One region of the Streptomyces sp. NPDC054786 genome, then DNA from elsewhere that is predicted to be linked to it. Evidence: riboswitches for the same ligand, from Rfam matches in the RefSeq annotation. Region 1 holds a riboswitch; the other holds the start of a gene.

Region 1 (6,866 bases):
GCGACCGGCTTGCCGAGGGTGGGGGAGGGGGCCCCGGAGGTGACCTCGCCGATGACCGTGCCGTCGGCCGTGACGACCGGGTATCCGGCGCGCGGGATCCGGCGGCCCTCGGCGATCAGACCGACCAGCTTGCGCGGCGGCTGGGTCTCGGCGCGCTCGGCGGCCGCCGCCAGCGCGTCGCGGCCCACGAAGTCACCGCCGTTGGAGGTCTTCTCGAACTTCACGACCCGGCCCAGGCCCGCGTCGAACGGCGTGGTCGAGGTGGTCAGCTCATGCCCGTACAGCGGCATGCCCGCCTCCAGGCGCAGGGTGTCCCGGCAGGACAGGCCGCAGGGCACCAGACCGGCGTCCTTGCCGGCCTCGGTCAGCGCCTCCCAGAGGGCGACCGCGTCGGCGGGCCGGACGAACAGCTCGAAGCCGTCCTCACCGGTGTATCCGGTGCGGGCGATCAGCGCCTCGACACCGGCGACGGTGCCGGGCAGACCCGCGTAGTACTTGAGGCCGTCCAGATCGGCGTCCGTCAGCGCCTTGAGGATGCCGGGGGACTCCGGGCCCTGCACCGCGAGCAGTGCGTAGGCGTCGCGGTCGTCGCGGATCGCGGCGTCGAAACCGCCCGCCCGCGCGGTCAGCGCGTCCAGCACCACCTGGGCGTTGGAGGCATTGGCGACGACCATGTACTCCTGGTCGGCGAGGCGGTAGACGATCAGGTCGTCGAGGATGCCGCCCTCGGCCTCGCAGATCATGGTGTAGCGGGCGCGGCCGGTCTTCACCCCGCCGATGTTGCCGACCAGCGCATAGTCGAGGAGATCGGCGGCCCGCGGGCCGGTGACGGTGATCTCGCCCATGTGGGAGAGGTCGAAGAGGCCGGCGCGGGTGCGGACGGCGACATGTTCGTCGCGCTCGCTGCTGTAGCGGAGCGGCATGTCCCAGCCGGCGAAGTCGGTCATGGTGGCGCCGAGCGCGCGATGGGTGGCATCCAGCGCGGTGCGGCGGGGGGCATCAGTCATGGGTTCTGGGCTCCCAGGCATGGGTGACAAGACGGTCTCCCCATCTGTCATCGGAACCTGAGAGGTTCACCGGGATCCCGCGAACGGACCCGGTTTGCACCTTGGGTGGAGCCGCCCCGTCAACCTGGCAGTGGCTCGCTTTTCAGATCTGCCTCGCCCGCGCGGTATAGGGGCCTGAGAGATTCAAGGGAGGACTTGCTCCTTCGGCGCCCCGCCTTGGCGGCCGGGGACTCTCCCGCACGGGTTCAAGCGGCCGGTATGGAGTTGGCGGTGCACGGCTGAGCTGAGATGTGCACGTGGCGGCCACATCATTGCACGGGATCGCCGGATACAGGAGCCCTGGTCGGCGCCCCGCCCATGACGTGGGCAGATCGAACAATCGCCTTGATGGGCATTACCTTTTCTTGACACTCTGCGGGTAGGGGACGGGCTCGAACCGGAGCAGAACCGGACGGGGAGGACGATCGCGTGCACAGCGAAGCGGCATTCGGGGCCACTTCAGGGGTCGTGCCGTCGGCTGTCGTGCCGGCGGTGCCGCCCGTCGCCGTGTCCCGGACCGGCCGGACGCCGCGGTCCGTCGTCCGGCCGGGCCGCGGTGCCGAGATCGTGGACCTCCGGGGCGCGGGACGCGCGAGGAACGCCGCCGAGCTGCGGTTTCCGGCCGGCGACCTGGTGGTGGTCTCGGGCCTGCCGGGCAGCGGCAAGAGCACCCTCATGCATCGGGTCGTGCCGCCGCTGGACGCACACGGCGCCGCGGTGCACCGCATCGATTCGCAGGACGTACGCGAGCGCTGGGAGCACGGCAGACTGCGCCGGCTGCCGTACGCCCTCTACCGCCCGCTGGTCCGGGCCGCCCACTATCTGACGCTGGGCCGTGTGCTGCGCTCCGGCGACAGCGTGGTGGTGCACGACTGCGGCACCCTCGCGTGGGTGCGTGGCTGGATCGCGCGGTCGGCGGTGCGCGGCGGCCGTGGGCTGCATCTGGTGCTGCTCGATGTGTCGCCCGAGGCGGCGCGGTCCGGCCAGGAGGCGCGGGGGCGCGGGGTGTCGGGGTACGCCTTCGCGCGGCACCGCAGGGCGGTGGGCCGGCTGGTCGGCGCGGCGGAGTCGGCCCGGCTGCCGAAGGGGTTCGGCTCGGCCGTGCTCCTCGACCGGCGGGCGGCGAGCGCCCTGGAGACGGTCGGCTTCGGCTGAGCGGACGGGCACCCCGCCCCGCAGGTCCCGCCGCACGCCTTCTCGTCTAGGGTCTTTGGCCAGATGGCGCGGTTGGGAACGGGTGGATACAGATGACATTTGCGGAGCAGGGGATACCCCAGCTGGCGTGGCCGGCGAATGAGCTCGAAGAGGTGCTGGCCGCTTCGGTCGGGCACCCGGGCGCCGGTGGCCGGATCGTCGAGGTACTGGGCCGGAGCCGGGTGTGGGTGCCGCTGCCCAACGGCGGCGGCCCGGAGAGCGCGGGCCCCGGCGCCCGCGGCCTCGATCTGCCCACCGTCGAGTTCGACGGTGCGGCCTATGTCCCGGTCTACAGCTCCGAGCAGGAGTTCCTGCGGGTGGTCGGCGCACACATGCCCTTCACCGTCGCCCCGGCCCGGGAGTTCGCCCGCGGGCTGCCGCCGCACATCGGCATGGCGGTCAACCCCGACGGCATGATCGGCGTCCCGCTGCCGCCGCCCGCGGTGGCCGAACTGTGCCGGGAGGGGCGCCATGAGTTGGCCGGTCTGCCCAGCGGTGGCCGGGTGCGGCTCTTCGAGCCGGACTGGCAGGACGAGCCGGTGGACTTCCTGGCCGCCGCCGGACTGGAGTTCTCCGCCGCCGGAATTGTCCTGACTGCCCGGCGTGCCCTGGCAAGTGTCGAGGGCGACACGCCCGCGCTCTTCGTCGGTGTGCAGATCGGGACGGACGCCTCGGCCCTGCACGACGGCACCGCCCGCGAGACGGTACTGTCAGCCCTCGGACGTGCGCTCGGCGCAGTACCGCTGCCCTGGTCCGTACAGCTCGTCATGCTCGACCTCGCCCAGGGCGACCCGGTCGCCGACTGGATGCTGGAGCGTGTGCGGCCCTTCTACTCTCGGGACCACTCGTAAGCTGGTTGGATGACGGGCGGGCGCACCCACACGTGCCCTGCTGACAGAAGGGACGGACCACGTGAGCGCGGGTGCGCATCAGGGGCCGGCGGCGGCCGGACAGCTGGAGCAGCTGCTCCAGCAGGTCTCGCCCGGCCGTTACGACGCCTATGAGGCACTGCTGCACGCGCTCGCCGCGAGCCAGGTCTGGATGCTGCTCTGGCACGGCCGGGCCGGTATGCCCGATGCGCAGTACGGAAACATGGAGGTCGAGGGCCTCGGTTATGCGCCGTGTGTGACCTCGGCGCCCGAGCTCGCCGCCTCCGGCTGGAACCGTGACCACGAGGTCGTCACCGGCCCGGAGATCGCCGCCGCGCTGTTCCCCGACCGCTGGGGCCTGTGGCTGAACCCGCATGCCCCCGGCGGTGGTGTCGGCATCCCGTGGCTGGATCTGCGCCGTGTCGCCGGTGGTCTGGACCGGCTGCCCGCCGGTCCGCTGCGGATCTCGGAGCCGGTCATCGACATCCCGCAGTTCTACGCGCTGCTCGCCCAGAACGCCCACCGGACGCCCGCCGTGCGGTCGCTGCGCCGGGCCTGGGTGCAGCCGGCGCTCGGTGCCCCTTATCTGGCGATCGGTCTGGATCTGTACGACACCGGCCAACAAGCGGTGGATTCGGCGCGGTTGATGATCCAGCAGTCGATCGGCGCGGTTCCGGACGGTCTGCCCGTCTCCACGGTCGCGATGAACGACGAGTACGACCCGGTCGGCATGTGGATGCGGGCCTCCGCGCGCCCCTTCTTCGACCGTGACGGCTACGCCCAGCCGCCGGGTCAGCCGGCCCCCGCACCGTCGTACGGCTACGGCTCCCCGCGCCCTTACTGACAGCGCGTCTCCGGCGCCCGGGAGTGCCGGCCGGGCGCCGGTCTTGTGGTGAATGCTCCCTGTATGCCCTGCGGTTGAGGCCCTCTCCTGCGGGTGATCGCTCCGCTGAGCCCGAACTGCTGTCCGTATAACGGAACGTCGTGGAGCACATCACAGTTGCGCATCCTTTCCCCGTCAGGGCTGGTGACTGATCGAGAAAGGGATGAAGACTCCGGAAACAACAGGGCCTCGGTCCTTTGTACGAGCGTCATCCCGTACGGCGTCGCGTGAGCCTCTGACTTCCATAGTGCGAACTTCCGCGATGCCCGCATGACTTGCACCGAACTTGCACCAGTGATGTGAACCAGGCCGCTGTCCGCGGCGCGCAGGGGCCGGCCACCGTCGGCCGAGAGGGGTCAAAGGCACTGTGACGGCACCGATCGAGACCACCGGGGCGGCTGCTGAGGCGCAGCCGGAAGCGGTGCTGAAGGGCGTCGAAGGAAAGCGGATCGAGGGGCGTTCGCTCGGTCAGATCGCATGGTTGCGCTTCCGGCGGGACAAGGTCGCGGTGGCCGGTGCCATCGTTGTCATCCTGCTCATCGCCATCGCCGCCCTCTCCCGTCCGATCCAGTCCCTGCTGGGGCTGGACCCGAACAGTCCCAACCAGTCGCTGATCGACCCCAACACCACGCTCCCCAAGGGCGATCTCGGTGGCATGAGCGCGGACCATCCCCTGGGCGTGGACCCGAAGTTCGGCCGTGATCTGCTCGCCCGGATCCTGGAGGGCTCCTGGGTGTCGCTGATCGTGGCGTTCGGCGCGACGCTGCTGTCGGTCGCCATCGGCACGGTTCTCGGTGTGATCGCCGGCTTCTACCGCGGGCGGGTGGACGCCGTCATCAGCCGGATGATGGATGTCTTCCTGGCCTTCCCGCTACTGCTGTTCGCCATCGCGATCTCCGCCTCGCTGCAGGGCGGTGCCTTCGGCCTGGAGGGCCTGCCGCTGCACATCTCGGTGCTGATCTTCGTGATCGGCTTCTTCAACTGGCCCTACATGGGGCGGATCGTGCGCGCGCAGACCCTGTCGCTGCGCGAGCGTGAATTCGTGGACGCAGCGCGCGGCATGGGCGCACGCGGGCCGTTCATCCTCTTCCGGGAGCTGCTGCCCAACCTGGTGGGGCCGATCATCGTCTACTCGACCCTGCTGATCCCCTCCAACATCCTCTTCGAGGCGGCGCTGAGCTTCCTGGGCGTCGGCATCCAACCGCCCCAGGCGTCCTGGGGCGGCATGCTCAACCAGGCGGTCAAGTACTACGAGGTCGATCCCCAGTACATGATCGTCCCCGGCCTCGCGATCTTCGTCACCGTGCTCGCGTTCAACCTGCTCGGTGACGGACTGAGGGACGCGCTGGACCCGCGCAGCCGCTGACGGCTGTACCGGGCGCCCGCTCAGACGCCCCAACTGCGTTACTGCATTTCCGCGTTACTGCTTTTCCGCATTTTGAGGTTTGACGTTTCTCGACGAACGAAGGGGACACCGACCATCATGCGAAGGTCAGTTCCGGTCGCGGCTGTCGCGGCCATCACCAGTGCGGGCCTTTTGCTGGCCGGCTGCAGCGGGGGCAAGGGCTCCTCGGAGGGCTCGGGCAAGGCGAACGCCGCCACCAAGGGCGTCGTCAACGCCTCGGACGCGAAGGGCGGCACGGTCACCTACGCGATGAGCGACGCCCCCGAGTCGTTCGACCCGGGCAACACGTACTACGCCTTCATCTACAACTTCAGCCGGCTCTACGCGCGCCCGCTCACCACCTTCAAGCCGGGCCCCGGCACCAAGGGCAACGAGCTGACCCCGGACCTCGCCGAGTCGATGGGCAAGCCCAGCGACGGGGGCAAGACCTGGACGTACAAGCTCCGCAAGGGCGTCAAGTACGACGACGGCTCCGAGGTCACCTCGCAGGACGTCAAGTACGCCGTCGAGCGCAGCAACTTCGCGCGTGACACCCTCTCGCTGGGCCCGAACTACTTCCAGCAGTTCCTCAAGGACAACGACGGCGGCTACAAGGGTCCCTACAAGGACAAGAGCAAGGCCGGTCTGAAGTCCATCGAGACCCCGGACGCCCAGACGATCGTCTTCCACCTCAAGAGGCCGTTCGCCGAGTTCGACTACCTGGTGAGCGCCCCGCAGACCGCCCCGGTCCCGCAGGCCAAGGACAAGGGCGCGGACTACACCAAGTCCGTGCTGTCCACCGGCTCGTACAAGTTCGAGAGCTACGAAGAGGGCAAGAAGCTCACCCTGGTCCGCAACCCGCAGTGGTCCGCGAAGACGGACCCGCTGCGCAAGCAGCTTCCGGACAAGATCGTCCTGAACCTGAAGGTCGCCCAGTCGACCATCGACAAGGACCTCCAGTCCGGTAACACCCTGGTGGACCTGGCCGGCCGTGGTGTCGACGGGCAGACGCAGGCCCAGCTCCTGACGGACTCCAAGGAGAAGGGCAACACCGACAACACTCTTGGCCAGCGCCTGGTCTACACGGCGCTGAACACCAAGGTGAAGCCGTTCGACAACATCGAGTGCCGCAAGGCCGTCGAGTACGCCATCGACAAGAAGGCCGTACAGACCTCGCTCGGCGGCCCGATCCGCGGTGAGCTGGCCTCCACGGTCCTGCCGACCGACATCGACGGCTACCAGAAGTACGACCAGTACCCGCAGAAGTACGACGGCGACAAGCTGGACCTGACCGAGGCCAAGAAGCACTGGGCCAAGTGCGGCGCCGGCAAGACCACGACCACGATCCTGGCCCGCAACGACCGCCAGGACGAGGTCGACGCGGCCACCTCGATCATCGACTCGCTGAAGAAGATCGGCGTCACCGCCAAGATCCAGTCGTACCCGACCAGCAAGTACTTCTCGGACTACGCCGGTGTGCCGAAGTTCAA
Region 2 (6,866 bases), on a different contig from region 1:
CGGCTCGGTGGGGCTGGCCGGCGCCAAGATGCTGGCGAAGATCGCTTCGGAGGCGGCCAAGCCGGACGGTCTGGTGGTCATCGAGCCCGGTACCGAGCGGGAGATGCTGGGCCCGATGACGGTGCGGACGCTGCCCGGGGTGGGGCCCGCGACGGCCGAGACGCTGCGCCGGGCCGGGATCCACACCATCGCGGAGACCGCGGAGGCCGGCGAGGCCGAGCTGGTGCGGCTGCTGGGCAAGGCGCACGGAGCCGGGCTGTATGCCATGGCGCTGGGCCAGGACGACCGGCCGGTGGTGGCCGAGCGGGATGCGAAGTCCATCTCGGTCGAGGACACCTTCGAGGTCGATCTGACCGACCGGACGCGGGTGCGGAGCGAGGTGCTGCGGCTGGCCGACCGCTGCGTACAGCGGCTGCGGGCCGCCGGGCGCTCCGGGCGGACGGTGGTCATCAAGGTGCGCAACTACGACTTCTCGACGCTGACCCGCTCCGAGACGCTCCGTGGGCCCACCGACGATCCGGCGGTGATACGGGAGGCCGCTGCGCGGCTGCTGGAGACGGTGGACACCACCGGCGGGGTCCGGCTGCTGGGTGTGGGGGTCAGCGGACTGGCCGACTTCACACAGGAGGATCTGTTCGCCCAGCTGGCGACGGAGCGGGAGGCGGAGGAGACTGCGAGAGCAGCGGCGGAGCCGTCCGGTGGCGAGACGGCGCCGCACGAGCCCGAGGAGGAGCGGCCGCGGCGCTGGCATCCGGGACTGGACGTGGTGCACGACGCATACGGCGCCGGCTGGGTGCAGGGCAGTGGGGTGGGGAGAGTGACCGTACGCTTCGAAACGCCATGGTCCGCACCGGGAAGGGTGCGGACCTTTGCTGTCGAGGATCCGGCACTGCGGCCCGGGGAGCCCCTCCCGTTGGTGGGCGGGGGGCCGGCGGACGGTCAGTCGTCCGAGCCGGCGATCTTGCCGAAGTCCTGGTCACCGGAGCCGGGGGAGGACACCGGATCGGAGGTCGGGGAGGAGATATCCAGTCGGTAGTGGTGATAGAGCTGAAGTTCCTGCTCAGGGGAGAGATGACGGCCGACGCCGAAGTCCGGCGCGTCCTTGATCAACTTGCGGTCGTAGGGAATGTGCAGTCCCTCACCGACCATCTTGCTGGGTTCGAGGGGGACGAACGCGTCCCGGCTGAAGAGTCCGGTGCGCACGGCCGCCCACTCCGGTTCCCCCGTCGCGTCGTCGAGATAGACCTCGTCGATCGTGCCTATTTTGGCGCCGTTGCGGTCGAACGCTTTGCGGCCGATCAGGCTCCGGGGATCGATATCGGTTTGCACGGTCCCTCCAATTGGTCGCAACTGCCCTCTGACAACTACCAAACGGCACATTTCATGCCCTGGCCACTCGAAGGATCCTTCGAGTGCCGCGCTGGTAGGCTGGCCCATGGCCGCAAACCCCGTGCGGGAGAGTCCTTTGTCGTTCGCGACCAGGGCGCCGAAGGAGCAAATCCTCCCCGGAATCTCTCAGGCACACGTACCGCATGGGCGAGGTCACTCTGGAAAGCAGGGCGGGCCACGGAAGGTACAGTCCGGGACCCCTCCTCACCGACGGTGAAAGCCGGGCCGCCTCGGGCGGGCCGGTGAAGCTCTCAGGTTAGATGACAGAGGGGGAGGCCGTCCGGGCACCCGCGCCGTGGTGCCCCTCGTAGGTCGCACCGACCAGGAGGCCCCCGCAGATGACCACCAATCGCATCTCCTTGACCGAGCTGGAACGCGGCACCCCCTTCGAGCACCGGCACATCGGTCCCGACCACGAGGCGCAGGCGAAGATGCTCGCGCACGTCGGATTCGGATCGCTGGACGAGCTCACCGCCACCGCCGTCCCCGATGTGATCAAGAGTGCGGAAGCGCTCGGCCTGCCGCAGGCCCGTACCGAGGCCGAGGTGCTCCAGGAGCTGCACGGCCTCGCGGACCGTAACCAGGTGCTGGCGTCCATGATCGGACTCGGCTACTACGGCACGTTCACCCCCCCGGTGATCCTGCGCAACGTCATGGAGAACCCGGCCTGGTACACGGCGTACACCCCCTACCAGCCGGAGATCTCGCAGGGCCGCCTCGAGGCGCTGCTCAACTTCCAGACGATGGTCGCCGACCTGACCGGACTGCCCACTTCCGGTGCCTCCCTGCTGGACGAGGGCACCGCAGCCGCCGAGGCGATGGCGCTCTCCCGCCGGGTCGGCAAGGTCAAGCAGGGCGTCTTCCTGATCGATGCCGACTGTCTGCCGCAGACCATCGCCGTGATCCAGACCCGTGCGGAGCCGACCGGCGTCGAGGTCGTGGTCGCCGACCTGTCCGACGGCATTCCGGCCGAGATCGCCGAGCGCGGTGTGTTCGGTGTGCTGCTGCAGTACCCGGGCGCCTCCGGTGCGGTCAGCGACCCGCGCGCCGTCATCGAGCAGGCCCACGAGCTGGGCGCGATCGTCACCGTCGCCGCCGACCTGCTCGCCCTGACGCTGCTGACCTCGCCCGGTGAGCTCGGCGCGGACATCGCCGTCGGCACCACCCAGCGCTTCGGCGTCCCGATGGGCTTCGGCGGACCGCACGCCGGGTTCATGGCCGTACGCGACCAGTTCGCCCGCAGCCTGCCCGGGCGTCTGGTGGGCGTCTCGGTCGACGCCGACGGCAACAAGGCCTACCGCCTCGCGCTGCAGACCCGCGAGCAGCACATCCGCCGGGAGAAGGCCACCAGCAACATCTGCACCGCGCAGGTGCTGCTCGCCGTCATGGCCGGTATGTACGCGGTGTACCACGGTCCCGAGGGCCTGCGGACCATTGCCCGGCGCACCCACCGCTACGCCGCGGTCCTCGCCGAGGGCCTGCGGGCCGGCGGCGTGGAGATCGTGCACGGCGCGTACTTCGACACGCTGACCGCGCGGGTGCCCGGCCGAGCCGCCGAGGTCGTCGCCGCCGCCCGCGAGGCCGGTGTCAACCTCCGGCAGGTCGACGCCGATCTGGTCGGCATCGCCTGCGACGAGACCACCGGACGCGCGCAGCTGGCCGGCGTCTGGGGCGCCTTCGGTGTGCACGGCGACGTCGAGCAGCTGGACGCGGCCGCCGACGAAACGCTGCCGCAGGCTCTGCTGCGCGGCGACGACTACCTCGCCCACCCGGTCTTCCACCAGTACCGCTCCGAGACCGCGATGCTGCGCTACCTGCGCACCCTCGCGGACAAGGACTACGCGCTGGACCGCGGCATGATCCCGCTCGGCTCCTGCACGATGAAGCTGAACGCGACCACCGAGATGGAGCCGGTCACCTGGCCCGCGTTCGGCCAGCTGCACCCGTTCGCGCCGGCCGCCCAGGCCCAGGGCTACCTCACGCTGATCCAGGAGCTGGAGGAGCGACTGGCCACGGTCACCGGCTATGACAAGGTCTCCATCCAGCCCAACGCCGGATCGCAGGGCGAGCTGGCCGGTCTGCTGGCGGTGCGTGCCTACCACCGCGCCAACGGCGACGAGCAGCGCACCGTCTGTCTGATCCCGTCCTCCGCGCACGGCACCAACGCCGCCAGCGCGGTGATGGCCGGAATGAAGGTCGTCGTCGTCAAGACCGGTGAGGACGGCGAGGTCGACGCCGACGATCTGCACGCCAAGATCGAGAAGCACCGTGACGAGCTCGCGGTCCTGATGGTCACCTACCCCTCCACACACGGCGTGTTCGAGGAGCACATCACCCAGATCTGCGCGGCGGTGCACGACGCCGGCGGCCAGGTCTACGTCGACGGCGCGAACCTCAATGCGCTGGTCGGCATCGCCGAGCCCGGCAAGTTCGGCGGCGATGTCTCGCACCTCAACCTGCACAAGACGTTCTGCATCCCGCACGGCGGCGGTGGCCCGGGCGTCGGTCCGGTCGGCGTACGCGCCCACCTGGCGCCGTACCTGCCCAACCACCCGCTGCAGCCCGCTGCGGGCCCCGAGACGGGCGTGGGACCGATCTCCGCGGCGCCCTGGGGCTCGGCCGGCATCCTGCCGATCTCCTGGGCGTACGTCCGCCTGATGGGCGGCGAGGGCCTCAAGCGCGCCACCCAGGTAGCGGTGCTGAGCGCCAACTACATCGCCAAGCGCCTGGAGCCGCACTACCCGGTGCTCTACACGGGCCCCGGCGGCCTGGTCGCCCACGAGTGCATCATCGACGTCCGGCCGCTGACCAAGGCGACCGGTGTGAGCATCGACGACGTCGCCAAGCGGCTCATCGACTACGGCTTCCACGCGCCGACGATGTCCTTCCCCGTGGCCGGCACGCTGATGATCGAGCCGACCGAGAGCGAGGACCTCGGCGAGCTGGACCGGTTCTGCGACGCGATGATCGCCATCCGCGCGGAGATCGAGAAGGTCGGCTCGGGGGAGTGGGACAAGGACGACAACCCGCTGCGCAACGCCCCGCACACGGCGGCCGCGCTCGGTGGCGACTGGTCGCACCCGTACACCCGTGAGGAAGCCGTCTTCCCGGCCGGTGTCGAGGCCTCGGAGAAGTACTGGCCGCCGGTGCGCCGCATCGACGGTGCCTTCGGCGACCGTAACCTCGTCTGCTCCTGCCCGCCTCTGGACGAGTACGACAACTGAGGTACGGCAACGGCGTCACCGCAACATTCAAGGGCCCTCGGCAGATCTGCCGGGGGCCCTGTGGTTCGTGCCGCTCTCGCGGGTCAGGCGGCGGCGATGGCGCGAGCGCGGTGCGGGGCGATGACCTGCCCGTCCGGCAGCAGCTCACCGGTGTCCTCGAAGAGCAGGACGCCGTTGCAGAGCAGGCTCCAGCCCTGCTCCGGGTGGTGCGCCACAGGGTGTGCGGCCTCCCGGTCGGTGGAGTTCGCAGACGGGCAGGGCGGTTGGTGCTGGCACATGGAAGTTGTCTTTCGCTGCGGTGTGGTGAACGTCGTTGTGCGGCTCGATGAGGTGTTCATGGCCGCTCCCCCGTTTCCTTCGGTCGGTCCCAGTGTTGCCCCACGGGCAGGATTCCGCAGGGATTTCGCAGCAGCGGTACTCACTCGGTATGGACGCGTCACCCATGCGGGCGGTTGCTCCCAATTGCACTCCTCCCCAAGAGGATTGGGAGAGGTATCCGCGGGCTAGCCCGCGTGGGTGAGTACGACAGAGCGCCCCGCGGCCGGAAGGGCCGCGGGGCATGCTCGTGCGGGGGCGGAGGCCGGTGTCCGCGGGCAGCGGGGCCGGCGCGCCGGTTCAGGCGGGTTCGGCGAGCAGCGGGGTGGCGGGCGTGAGGCGCCGGGTGAGCCGGGGGAGCAGGTCGGCGATGGGCTGCGGACGGTGCGCGGCGATCCCCGGCGGGGCGGGCGCCAGCGGAACCAGCAGGTCACCGGGCGCGGGCAGCCCTTCGGCGCCGTCGGAGGCGATGTCGTGATGCAGCCACAGGGTGAGCATGTACAGCTCGGGAACGGACAGCAGTCGTGGCTGGTAGGGCGTGGCGAGCGACTCGGCCTGCGCCAGAGCCTGCTCGGTCGCGGCGACATAGGGGCCGCCGCAGAACCGCGCGAAGGTCCAGCCGTCCGCGGTGAGCATCGCCTCGGCGGTCGCCACGGCACGCTCCCCGCCGCGGACCAGGAAGCGCCAGCCCGCCAGTCGGGTCTGCGGCATACCGCCGGCCCGGCTGACGTCGTCCCAGACGTGGACGGGCAGCGGGTGGTCGGGGCTGAGCGGACCCTGATGGGCGCGCAGCGCGGAGACCGGGGCCTCGCGGACCGCGGTGGGCGAGCCGAGGGCGGCGAGAACGCTGCGCAGGGCAGGCGCGGGGGCAGGGGGGAGGTGCAGCGGCATGGTGGGTCGCCTCTCACTTCGGAGACACGGTGGAGCGTGGCAGGTGCAAACGACGCTGTCTGCGTGCGGGGTCAGAGCGTGGCCGGCCGGGGCTGCGGCCCGGCGAGGTCAGTCGCTGTGCCCCGTGCCGATGAGAACACCGAGACGCTGGGCGCCAAGTCTCTGCCTCGTAAGCGGAGTTTATACGACGTATGTTCTGAAAGTGTTTCGTCTACCGGCCTTGTGGATTTCCGGCAAGATGAAATCCAGACCCTTGAGTGAGGTGCTTTCCGCCGCTTTGTGCAACGTTTTACGGCGTCACCTCACATTTCCTCGGCGGCGCGGTAGGCCGGATCTCGTCGGTGTTTCTCACGAAGGAAATGCGGAAGGCGATCGCCGCCGAGATATGCCTATGGGAGGTGCCGGAGGCTGGGCCACTTCGAGCCTATCGGTACCGGCGTGCCGCTGCGGCGTTATCGATCAGATTGCCGGGGCATCATCGACCGTAGCGTGAGCCCCGGTGGAGTCGGGGAAGGCCCCAAGCGGCCCGTGGTCACGGGTCGTTCACTCGAGGAGGGACCCTTCGATGGGGGAGAAGGTCGCCGCGGACGGGATCGACCTGGCGGACCGGGAGCGTTATCGAAGAAAGCTTCACGAGTGTCTTGAGGGATTGCGGAGGCTCCTGGAGGAGGAGAGGTTCGACCGGCCCAAGAATCTCATGGGGCTGGAGATCGAACTCAATCTGGCCGGCGCCGACGGGCTGCCCCGCATGATGAACTCGCAGGTGCTCGAGCGCATCGCCAGCTGCGATTTCCAGACCGAACTCGCCCAGTGCAATCTTGAGGTCAACATCCTGCCGCACCGATTGAGCGGCCGGGTCCTGGACCAGCTCGCCGAGGAACTCCGTACGGGACTCGCCTACGCCGAAAGGAAGGCGCGCGAGGTCGCCGCCCGGATCGTGATGATCGGCATCCTGCCCACCCTGCACGCCACCGACCTCACGGCCGCCAGCCTCTCCGAGAACGACCGCTATGTACTGCTCAACGACCAGATGCGGGCGGCCCGCGG

The links. A riboswitch is a leader RNA that binds a small molecule or an ion and turns the genes downstream of it on or off. The one in region 1 is predicted to bind glycine.
Region 2: linked by a shared signal. The riboswitch ahead of gcvP (aminomethyl-transferring glycine dehydrogenase) and the one ahead of gcvT (glycine cleavage system aminomethyltransferase GcvT) in region 1 are both predicted to bind glycine.

Annotation. Positions count from the first base shown of each region.
Region 1 is NZ_JBSHAW010000044.1:851-7,716, forward strand. Features, by position in the region: gene gcvT (glycine cleavage system aminomethyltransferase GcvT) at 1-1,007, opposite strand, end outside; glycine riboswitch at 1,042-1,159, opposite strand; glycine riboswitch at 1,160-1,255, opposite strand; gene ACWGI6_RS30675 (AAA family ATPase) at 1,515-2,201, shown strand; gene ACWGI6_RS30680 (enhanced serine sensitivity protein SseB) at 2,294-3,091, shown strand; gene ACWGI6_RS30685 (enhanced serine sensitivity protein SseB C-terminal domain-containing protein) at 3,153-3,953, shown strand; gene ACWGI6_RS30690 (ABC transporter permease) at 4,360-5,358, shown strand; gene ACWGI6_RS30695 (ABC transporter substrate-binding protein) at 5,476-6,866, shown strand, end outside.
Region 2 is NZ_JBSHAW010000045.1:60,712-67,577, reverse strand. Features, by position in the region: gene ACWGI6_RS31300 (DNA polymerase IV) at 1-1,036, shown strand, start outside; gene ACWGI6_RS31295 (PRC-barrel domain-containing protein) at 940-1,329, opposite strand; glycine riboswitch at 1,444-1,541, shown strand; glycine riboswitch at 1,542-1,666, shown strand; gene gcvP (aminomethyl-transferring glycine dehydrogenase) at 1,728-4,613, shown strand; gene ACWGI6_RS31285 (DUF5999 family protein) at 4,697-4,891, opposite strand; gene ACWGI6_RS31280 (hypothetical protein) at 5,229-5,819, opposite strand; gene ACWGI6_RS31275 (glutamate-cysteine ligase family protein) at 6,385-6,866, shown strand, end outside.